DNA from 3 places in the Monashia sp. NPDC004114 genome. Region 1 is predicted to be linked to each of the others. Evidence: riboswitches for the same ligand, from Rfam matches in the RefSeq annotation. Region 1 holds a riboswitch; each other region holds the start of a gene.
The links. Region 1 has a riboswitch for S-adenosylmethionine ahead of metX (homoserine O-acetyltransferase MetX). Riboswitches for the same ligand answer to the same signal wherever they lie in the genome.
Positions count from the first base shown of each region.

Region 2: another riboswitch for S-adenosylmethionine. It lies ahead of ACWEOW_RS13585 (bifunctional o-acetylhomoserine/o-acetylserine sulfhydrylase); the one in region 1 lies ahead of metX (homoserine O-acetyltransferase MetX).
Region 3: another riboswitch for S-adenosylmethionine. It lies ahead of ACWEOW_RS20460 (aminotransferase class V-fold PLP-dependent enzyme); the one in region 1 lies ahead of metX (homoserine O-acetyltransferase MetX).

Region 1 covers NZ_JBSGGK010000005.1:85,869-89,137, reverse strand. The annotation lists gene ACWEOW_RS08705 (DUF4192 family protein) at 79-1,629, shown strand; SAM riboswitch class IV at 1,779-1,893, shown strand; gene metX (homoserine O-acetyltransferase MetX) at 1,911-3,188, shown strand.
Region 2 covers NZ_JBSGGK010000009.1:146,045-149,313, reverse strand. The annotation lists gene ACWEOW_RS13590 (hypothetical protein) at 1-263, shown strand, start outside; gene ACWEOW_RS13585 (bifunctional o-acetylhomoserine/o-acetylserine sulfhydrylase) at 339-1,658, opposite strand; SAM riboswitch class IV at 1,749-1,862, opposite strand; gene ACWEOW_RS13580 (acyl-CoA dehydrogenase family protein) at 1,988-3,151, shown strand; gene ACWEOW_RS13575 (DUF6541 family protein) at 3,162-3,269, opposite strand, start outside.
Region 3 covers NZ_JBSGGK010000019.1:38,698-41,966, reverse strand. The annotation lists gene ACWEOW_RS20465 (endonuclease/exonuclease/phosphatase family protein) at 1-291, shown strand, start outside; gene ACWEOW_RS20460 (aminotransferase class V-fold PLP-dependent enzyme) at 367-1,752, opposite strand; SAM riboswitch class IV at 1,790-1,918, opposite strand; gene ACWEOW_RS20455 (ATP-binding cassette domain-containing protein) at 2,088-3,269, opposite strand, start outside.

The DNA.
Region 1 (3,269 bases):
CCTCGCGCACGCGCTGCTCCGTCCACAGGCGTCGTCCGAGGGGCGGCGCGGTGCCGACCGAGCCGCCAGGCTCGGGGAATGCCGAAGATCTCGTTGTCGGGTGCTGCCGACCTGTTGACCGTCATCCCTTTCCAGCTGGGGTTCCACCCGTCACGGAGCGTCGTGGTCAGCTGCTTCCACGGCAAGCGGATCGGGCTGGTCGCTCGGCTGGACCTGCCTCGCGACGATCCTCGAGGGGGCAGCCTGCGGGAGGCCGTGACCGAGGCGGTGGCCGTGCTCCTGCGCGAGAAGCCGTCCGCCGTGGCCCTTGTCGGGTTCGAGGACGAGGCCGGTGAAGCCGGCCCACTGGTCGATGCGCTCAGTGATGCCATCGAGGCGGACCGCGTCATCGTCCGCGAGCGGGTCGTCGTGCGGGATGGCCGCTGGTTCGACCTACTCAGGGGCTGCTGCCCGGAGGAGGGGCACCCCGTGCCTGATCCGAGCGATGTGCCCGCGGTCGCCTCCTTCGTCGCGTTGGGGCACGCCCCGCTCCGCGGTCGCGACGACCTGTGGCAGGTCTTCGGCCCGCTGGCCCGGTCCGATGCCCGGCACGAGCCGATCTCGTCCGCGATCGAGCAATGGCAGCAGCGGTATGTCGAGGCGGGCGGTCCGGGCGACCGGCACGGTCTCCCAGACGGCTCCGGAGCGGTCTGGAGCGAGCTAGACGGTGGCGGGGATGTCGGCCTGGGCGACGGCTGGGACGACGGCCCCGTTGACGGTTGGGACGACGGTTGGGACGACTGGTCCGTTGACGGTTGGGAGGCCTGGGACGACGGCTGGGGCGACGGCGGGGACGCCTGGGACGACGGCTGCGGCGACGATATGAGCGAAGACTCCTCGGACGATGCCGAGCGTCTCGCTGCCCGCGAGCGACTCGTGAAGGAGACGCTGGAGGCGTGGGCAGGGCTGCTGCGAGGCGACCTCGAGGGCGCCGCCCTCGAGGACCGGCTCCCAGCGATCGTCGGACCCCTGCGCGACCCCTTGGTGCGCGGGCTGATCCTTGCGTGGCTCAGATGTGACCCGGCGCTGCTCGACTCGTGGCCGACAGACCCGGCACAGTCTCTTGCGCTCCTTTTCGATGCCGCCTCGCAGCCCACGGTCCCGGTCGACCCCGGCGTCGCCCTGCCCGAGGGGGCGCAGCCCGGGCCGGGTCGCTCGCGTGCTTCCGTCCACGGCCATGAGCCGTCCGCCGGAGCCGGCAGGGTGCGCCGCCCACGGCGTGGCAAGCGCAAGCGGGGCCGGCGACTGCGCCGGGCGTCGTCCGGGGCCGCCGGCCAGGAGCGAGTGTCGGTACGCCCGGCGGCATCCAGCACGGGGAGTGACCTCGGCTGGGATGACTGGGGTGCGGCCGCCGCCGCTCAGACGATCCAGGCACGGCTCGAAGCGGCCTGTCGCCTGACCCCGGCGCCACACGCGGCGCCGCTGCTTGCCCTGGTCGCCTCATATTCATGGTGGGGAGGGGACGGAGCGCGCGCCGGGATCGCGGCGGATCGGGCCCTCGAGGCCGAGCCGGACCACGCCCTCAGCCTGCTCATCCGCGAGGCCCTGATCTGTGGCTTGCGGGCCCGGACGGCCGTCGAGTCGTCGTGACTCGCTCGGAAGCATGGCCCACGGCCCCCCGGAGCCGCGCGAGGATGCGCTCCGCACGTATCGCGTGCGTTGGCCGACTCGGTGGCTTCGAGTCCAGGTCGTGGACCGCGAGGTAAACGGCAGGCGGACGCTCGCGTATGGTGGTCCAAGGTCATGAGCACCAGTGACAAGCCCCGGCTCGCTGGTCGGCAACCCTCCTTCGCGGTGGGGTGCCCCGGGTGAGGACCTGGCCATGCCCGTCCCGGGTGTGTGCAAGCGCGAGCACCTAGGAGCAATCCGCCATGACAGTCACCGACCGGCAGCCGGTGCGTACGCGGCGTCCCGCGCGTCAGGTCGCTTCTGCGGGCGGCCCTGGCACAACCGGGGCGGCGGCACCTGTGTCGGCGACCCCAGCTGTGGTGCCGGCGGCCGCATCGGCAACAGTGGGTCCCGCCGCGAGGCTCGACGGGGCCTGGCGCGAGGGTGACCCGGCCGGAAACCGGCAGTTCGTCGACATCGGTCCCGTCGAGCTGGAGCGCGGGGGAGTGATCCCCGAGGTCCGGATCGCCTACGAGACCTGGGGCACGCTCAACAAGGCGGCCGACAACGTCATCCTTGTCGAGCATGCCCTGACCGGAGACAGTCACGTCGTGGGCGAGGCGGGTGATGGCCATCTCTCACCGGGCTGGTGGAACAGCCTCATCGGTCCCGGGAGGCCCGTCGACCCCGCTCAGTGGTTCGTCGTGGCGGCGAACGTCCTCGGCGGCTGCCAGGGCACGACTGGTCCGTCCAGCACATCCACCGACGGCCGCTCGTGGGGCAGTCGTTTCCCCTACGTCACTGTTCGCGACCAGGTCGGCGCCGAGCGCGCCCTGCTCGAGACGCTCGGCGTGCGCAGACTCGCGGCCGTCGTCGGCGGCTCGATGGGCGGGATGCGCGCCATCGAGTGGGCGGTGACCTACCCCGACGTCGTCGAGCGGTGCATCGTGCTCGCCTCGACGGCATACGCCACGGCCGACCAGATCGCGTGGTGCCAGCCGCAGCTCCTCGCGATCCGCAACGACCCGCACTTCGTCGATGGCGACTACTACGACTCGCCGCGGCGTCCGGAGGCCGGGCTTGGTCTCGCGCGCCGGATCGCACACATCACCTATCGCACGGAGACCGAGCTGAGCGCGCGTTTCGGCCGTGAGGCACAGCTCGGGGAGGACCCGCTGCGCGCGGGCGACCGGGGCCGCTTCGCGGTGGAGTCCTACCTCGACCACCACGCCGGCAAGCTTGCGCGACGGTTCGACGCCAACTCCTACCTCGTGCTCACCGAGGCGATGAACTCCCACGACGTGGGTCGCGACCGCGGCGGGGTCGCGGCCGCGCTGGCGAGGGTCACGGCCGACTGCACGGTGGTCTCGGTCGACACCGACCGCCTCTACCCGCCGCGGCTCTCGGACGAGCTCCACGTGGCCCTGCCCCGGTCTTTCCGGCGACACATCCGGTCCGACTTCGGACACGACGGCTTCCTCATCGAGGAGGAGCAGGTCGGCAGGATCATCGCCGAGGCCCTGTCCCGGTCGGCTCACTGACCAGCAGGCGGAGCCGCCGGCTGTTCGGCCGATGAAGCGGTCGCCCGAGCCGCCGGTTCGGCGGTCGCTCGCGGGCTGGTC
Region 2 (3,269 bases), on a different contig from region 1:
TCGAGGCGTACGTCGACGCGGAGCACAGCATCGGGCATCTGCTCGACGTCGGCATCATCGTGCCGCGGCTCGGCCCGCTGTTCGAGTGGTCCGCTCTCACGCTCGGCCTCCCGGGTCTCGACGGGGTGCTCGCGCGCCCGGGAACGGTCCCGGCATACGCCTGGGACCCGCTGGAAGCGCCCGTCTGGCGGACCGAGCCGTCACGCCTGGCCCGGCTGGCCCGCCGTGCGGTCCCCGCTGGTGGGGCGGCCCGTCGGACATAGCAACCCGGGGTCGTACGGCTGCGCTGAGCGCGCACGACCCCGGGTGAGCTGACTTGGTATGTCGGCCGGTCCCGGCTATGCCTTGGCGGCGGTGAACCCCTGCTCCAGGTCGGCGAGGATGTCGTCGATGTGCTCGATCCCGACCGACAGCCGCACCAGGCCGGGCGTGACGCCGGCTGCGAGGCGGTCCTCGTCGGGGCCCTGCGAGTGGGTCGTCGACGCGGGGTGGATCACGAGCGACCGCACGTCGCCGATGTTCGCGACATGGCTGTGCAGCGTCAGCGCCTCGACGAACCTCTTGCCCGCTTCGAGCCCGCCGACGATCTCGAACGACAGCACGGCGCCGGCGCCGCGCGGCGTGTACTTCTCCGCCAGCGCGTGGAACGGGCTGTCCGGCAAGGACGCCCAGACGACCCGCTCCACCTGCTCGTGCTCCGTGAGGTATGCCGCGACCTTGTGGGCGTTCTCGACATGACGCTCGATCCGCAGCGACAGGGTCTCCAGGCCCTGCGAGATGAGGAAGGCGTTGAACGGCGAGGCGGCCGGGCCGAGGTCCCGCAGCAGCTGCACGCGAGCCTTGAGGATGAAGGCGAGGTTGGCGCCGAGGGCGCTGCCGACGCCGAGGTCACGCGCGAAGACGAGGCCGTGGTAGCTCTCCTCGGGCGTGTTGTAGTTCGGGAACTTCTCGGGGTCGGCGCCGAAGTCGAAGCGGCCCGCGTCGACGATGACGCCCGCGATCGACGTGCCGTGCCCGCCGAGGTACTTCGTCGCCGAGTGGACCACCACGTCCGCGCCCCACTCGATCGGCCGGATGAGGTACGGCGTCGCGACCGTGTTGTCGACGACGAGCGGCACGCCGTGCTCGTGGGCGAGAGCGGCCACGGCCTCGATGTCGAGGATCTCTGACTTCGGGTTGGCGATCGTCTCGCCGAACAGCAGCTTGGTGTTGGGCCGGATCGCCGCCCGCCACGAGTCGATCGAGGTCGGGTCCTCCACGAAGCCGACCTCGATGCCGAACTTCGGCAGGGTGTGCTTGAAGAGGTTGAACGTGCCGCCGTAGAGCGACGGCGACACCACGACGTGGTCGCCGGCCTCGGCGATGTTGAGCACCGCGAGCGTCTCGGCGGCCTGGCCCGAGGCGACGAGCAGCGCTCCGACTCCACCTTCGAGGGCGGCGATCCGCTGCTCCACCACGTCGGTCGTCGGGTTCATGAGGCGGGTGTAGATGTTGCCGAACTCCTTGAGCCCGAACAGGTTTGCGGCGTGGTCTGTGTCGTTGAAGACGTAGCTGGTCGTCTGGTAGATCGGCAGGGCCCGTGCTCCGGTCGCGCTGTCGGCGGACTGTCCGGCATGGATCTGCTTGGTCTCGAAGGACCAGCTGGGGCTCGTCGTCATCGGTGTTTCCTCCATCGTTCGACAGGTCTGGTCGCCGATGACCGGGCGCACCCATGCCCCAGGCACCGACGGATCGGTGCGGAAGAGAACTCTCCGCGCTTGCCCGCGGCGGATGCCGCGGACCAGGTCCTCACCCGGGGCACCCCACCGCGGTTGGAGGGTTGCCGGCCAGCGAGCCGGGGCTTGGCGCTGGCACTCATGACCTACTGCGGAGTGTAGGCACGCTTCGCGGCCGCCACGCAGGGGGCGTCCTCATGCTGGACGGCGGTCGCGTGGCGTCGATCACTAGGACGTCCTACTAAATCGAACTCGCGAGTAGGATCGCGCCCGTGAGCACGAATGCCGACTTCGACCTGTTCCGTACCAGCGAGGACCACGAGGCACTGAGGGAGGCGGTCCGCGCGGTCGCCGAGGACAAGATCGCCCCGTATGCCGCTGCCGTCGACGAGGAGGCGCGCTACCCCCAGGAGGCGCACGACGCCCTCGTCGCATCCGACTTCTTCGCGCCCCACGTTCCGGAGGAGTACGACGGGGTCGGGGCCGACGCGCTGGCGACGTGCATCGTCATCGAGGAGGTGGCGCGGGTCTGTGCGTCCTCCTCACTCATCCCCGCCGTCAACAAGCTCGGCTCGCTACCGCTCATCCTCGCCGGCAGCGACGAGATCAAGCGGACGTACCTCCCGCCCCTCGCGCAGGGCCGGACGACGTTCTCCTATGGCCTGTCCGAGCGGGAGGCCGGCTCCGACACCGCGGCCATGAAGTGCCGCGCCCGCGCCGACGGTGACGACTGGGTCATCAACGGCCAGAAGTCGTGGATCACCAACGCCGGCGTCTCGGAGTACTACACCGTCCTGGCCGTCACCGACCCCGACGGTCCCCGGGGCAGCAACGTCACGGCGTTCGTCATCGAGAAGTCCGACCAGGGGTTCACGTTCGGCGAGAAGGAGCGCAAGCTCGGCATCAAGGGCAGCCCGACGCGAGAGCTGCACTTCGACAACGTCCGCATCCCCGGCGACCGCGTGGTCGGCGTCGTGGGCGACGGGCTCAAGCTGGCGCTGCGCACCCTCGACCACACCCGGGTCACCATCGGCGCGCAGGCCGTCGGCATCGCCCAGGGCGCCATCGACCAGGCCATCGCCTATGTCAAGGACCGCAAGCAGTTCGGCAAGCGGATCGCCGACTTCCAGGGCATCCAGTTCATGCTCGCCGACATGGCGATGGAGCTCGAGGCGGCGCGTCAGATGGTCTACGTCGCAGCGGCCAAGTCCGAGCGCGGCGACAAGGACCTTCCGTTCTTCGGCGCGGCCGCGAAGTGCTACGCCTCTGACGTCGCGATGAAGGTGACGACGGACGCGGTGCAGCTGCTCGGAGGCGCCGGCTACACCCGGGACTTCCCGCTCGAGCGGATGATGCGCGACGCGAAGATCACCCAGATCTACGAGGGCACGAACCAGGTCCAGCGCATCGTCATGGCCCGCCAGCTGCTCGGGTGACCGCTGCTGCTCACTCAGCGCAGGAGACCCGCCGGTAGAGGGTGTACGGCCCGGCTGAGCGGACCTTCTGCCACGCGGGTGACGTGTCCACCGCGTCGACGCCCTGGTACTCGTCCAG
Region 3 (3,269 bases), on a different contig from region 1:
AAGGACGCGCAGCACGGCAGCGAGCCGGTGATCATCGCCGGTGACTTCAACGCGGCCTTCGGCCATCCGGTCTTCCGTGACCTCGCGACCGGGCTGATCGACGCCCAGCGTGAGGCTGGGCAGGGCTGGGTGCGCACCTGGCCCTACTCCGACAGCCGTATGCCGCCCTACGTCCAGATCGACCACGTGCTGAGCCGGGGGCTCACCCTCGTCGAGGCGGGTGAGATCGCGTACAACCGGGCCGACCACGCGGCAGTATGGGCGAGCTACGCCCTCCAGAAAGCCGGCTGACCGAACTGGTCGAGTGTGCACGCGTCCCACACGTCCCACGCGTCCCACGGTGCCGAGGATGCGCTGGGCAGCGCATCACCAGGGCCGGTCGACCTCGATGTCGCGCGGGTCGTCGCCGTCGAGCACCCAGCCCGCCTCGGTGTGCGACCAGGACGAGGCCGGGCCCTGCTCGACCAGCTGTCGGACCGCCGTGACGAGGCGCTCGACGCCCTCCGCAGTGCTGCCCAGCCCGATGCTGGCGCGGACGGCGGTAGCCGGCTGCTCCCCCCAGGGGTCGTCGAGGAGCTCATCGACAAGCAGGTGCGCGCAGAACTTGCCGTCGCGCACACCGATCCCGTGCTCGACGGAGAGCACCTGCGACACGAGGGAGGACTCGAAGCCGTCGACGGTGAAGGCCACGACGCCGACCCGGTCGTGCTCCTCGTCGAAGATGTGGAGCACCTCGACGCCAGGCACGTCCTCCAGGCCGTCCCGAAGCCGTGCGAGCAGCTGCTCCTCGTGAGCCTCGATCGCGGGTCGGTGTCGGCGGATCGTCGCGCACGCCGCGGCGAGGGCGATGGCACCGATGACGTTCGGGCTGCCGCCCTCGTGGCGGGCCGGCCCGACCGCCCACGTCGTGCCCTCGTCGGTGACGGCGCGGGTGGCGCCCCCGCCGAAGAGGTACGGCGTGCCGGCGTCGAGCCAGTCGGACCGGCCCGCGAGGACGCCGGCGCCGTAAGGGGCGTACGTCTTGTGGCCGGAGAACGCGACGTAGTCGGCGTCCCAGGCGGCGAGGTCGATGGTGCGGTGCGCGGACAGCTGCGCGGCATCGACGGCGATGCGTGCCCCGTGGTCGTGGGCGAGCCGCGCGAACCGCTCGACGGGCCAGACCTCGCCGGTCACGTTGGACGCGGCCGCGATGACGACGAGCCGGTGGCGCGACGGGTGCTCCGACAGCGCCTCGTCGAGCAGCGCGTGGGCGTCCTCGACCGACTCCGGGATCGGAAGCCGGACCGTGCGGAAGCGACCCCATGGAAGCAGCGTCGAGTGGTGCTCGGTCCCGAAGACGAACACGGTCGTGCGGCCCGGCAGGGCCTTGGAGAGCACCGACCAGGAGTCCGTGGTCGTGCGGGTGAAGACGACGATGTCGTCCGCTCGGGCCCCGACGAACTCGGCCACCTCGGAGCGTGCCTGCTCGTACCACGCGCTCGTCAGGCGGGACGCGAACCCAGCGCCGCGGTGGACGGAGGAGTACGTCTCCAGCGCCCGGTCGACCGCAGCCTTGACCTCGGTCAGGGCTGGGGTCGAGGCCGCGTGGTCGAGGTTGGCGTAGCGGACCTCGCCGTTCACGGTGGGGACGCGCAGGCCGGCGCCGACGACGGTCGGCAGCGTGCTCGCCTCCGGCACGACATGCAGGGCCCGCGTGCGCACGACCGGCGCCGGCGCGCCGCCACAGAGTGCGGTGGTGGGGAGGACGGACATGAGACTGCTCCTGGGTCTGAGGGACCCACCGGATGCAGGCCCGCGCTTGCCGGCCCTCGCATGTCACGAACACCGCGAGGAACGGCCAGGTCGTCACCCGGAGCACCCCACCGCGGAGGAGGGTTGCTGGCCAGCGAGCCGGGGCTTGTCGCTGACACTCTTGACCTGGCACGACGATAGGGGGCCCGCCTGAGGGCTGTCCACCCGTCGGTCGGGAGGTGTCGCCATCTGAGACACCGTGCCGCTCCGCGTCGCGCTCCACCGTCGCGCTCTCCGGGATGCGGCGGATGGGCCAGCGCGCTCTGCGGTCGCGTGGTCTCCCGCCCGGTTTTGGGTCACCCCCCGACGTATGCCGCGAGGTGCTCGCCCGTGAGCGTGCCCTGCGTCGCCACGAGCTCGGCGGGAGGACCCTCGAAGACGACCCGGCCGCCGTCGTGGCCGGCGCCCGGGCCGAGGTCGATGACCCAGTCGGCGTGTGCCATGACGGCCTGGTGGTGCTCGATGACGATGACGGACTTGCCGGAGTCGACCAGCCGGTCGAGGAGCCCGAGCAGCTGCTCGACGTCGGCCAGATGCAGACCGCTCGTCGGCTCGTCGAGCACGTAGACGTCGCCTTTCTCGGCCATCTGGGTCGCCAGCTTGAGCCGCTGACGCTCGCCGCCGGACAGCGTGGTGAGGGGCTGACCGAGGCTGAGGTAACCTAGCCCGACGTCGTCCAGCCGGCGCAGGATCTGGTGCGCCGCAGGGATCTTGGCCTCGCGGTCGGCGAAGAACTCGACGGCCTCGGCGACGGGCATGGCGAGGACCTCGCTGATGTCCTTGCCGCCGAAGGTGTACTCGAGCACCTGGGCTTGGAACCGCTTGCCTCCGCACTCCTCGCAGACGACGGCGACCCCGGCCATCATCGCCAGGTCGGTGTAGATCACCCCGGCGCCGTTGCACGTCGGGCACGCGCCCTCGGAGTTGGCGCTGAACAGCGCCGGCTTGACCCCGTTGGCCTTGGCGAAGGCCTTTCGGATCGGCTCGAGCAGCCCGGTGTACGTGGCGGGATTGCTGCGGCGAGAGCCGCGGATCGCTCCCTGGTCGACGACCACCACGCCGTCGCGGCCCGCAACCGAGCCGTGCACCAACGAGCTCTTGCCGGAGCCCGCCACTCCGGTGATGACGACAAGCACGCCGAGCGGGAGGTCGACGTCGACGTCCTGCAGGTTGTGCGTGCTCGCGCCGCGCACCTCGAGGGCTCCGGACGAGGTCCGGACGGACGGCTTGAGGCTGGCGCGGTCGTCGAGGTGCCGCCCGGTGATCGTGTCGCTTCCGCGAAGCCCGTCGACGGTCCCTTCGAAGACCACCTCTCCGCCGGCCGTGCCCGCACCGGGCCCGAGGTCGACGACGTGGTCGGCGATGGCGATGGCCTCGGGCTTGTGCTCCACGACGAGCACCGTGTTGCCCTTGTCGCGCAGCTGCAGCAGCAGGCCGTTCATGCGCTGGATGTCGTGGGGGTGCAGGCCGATCGTCGG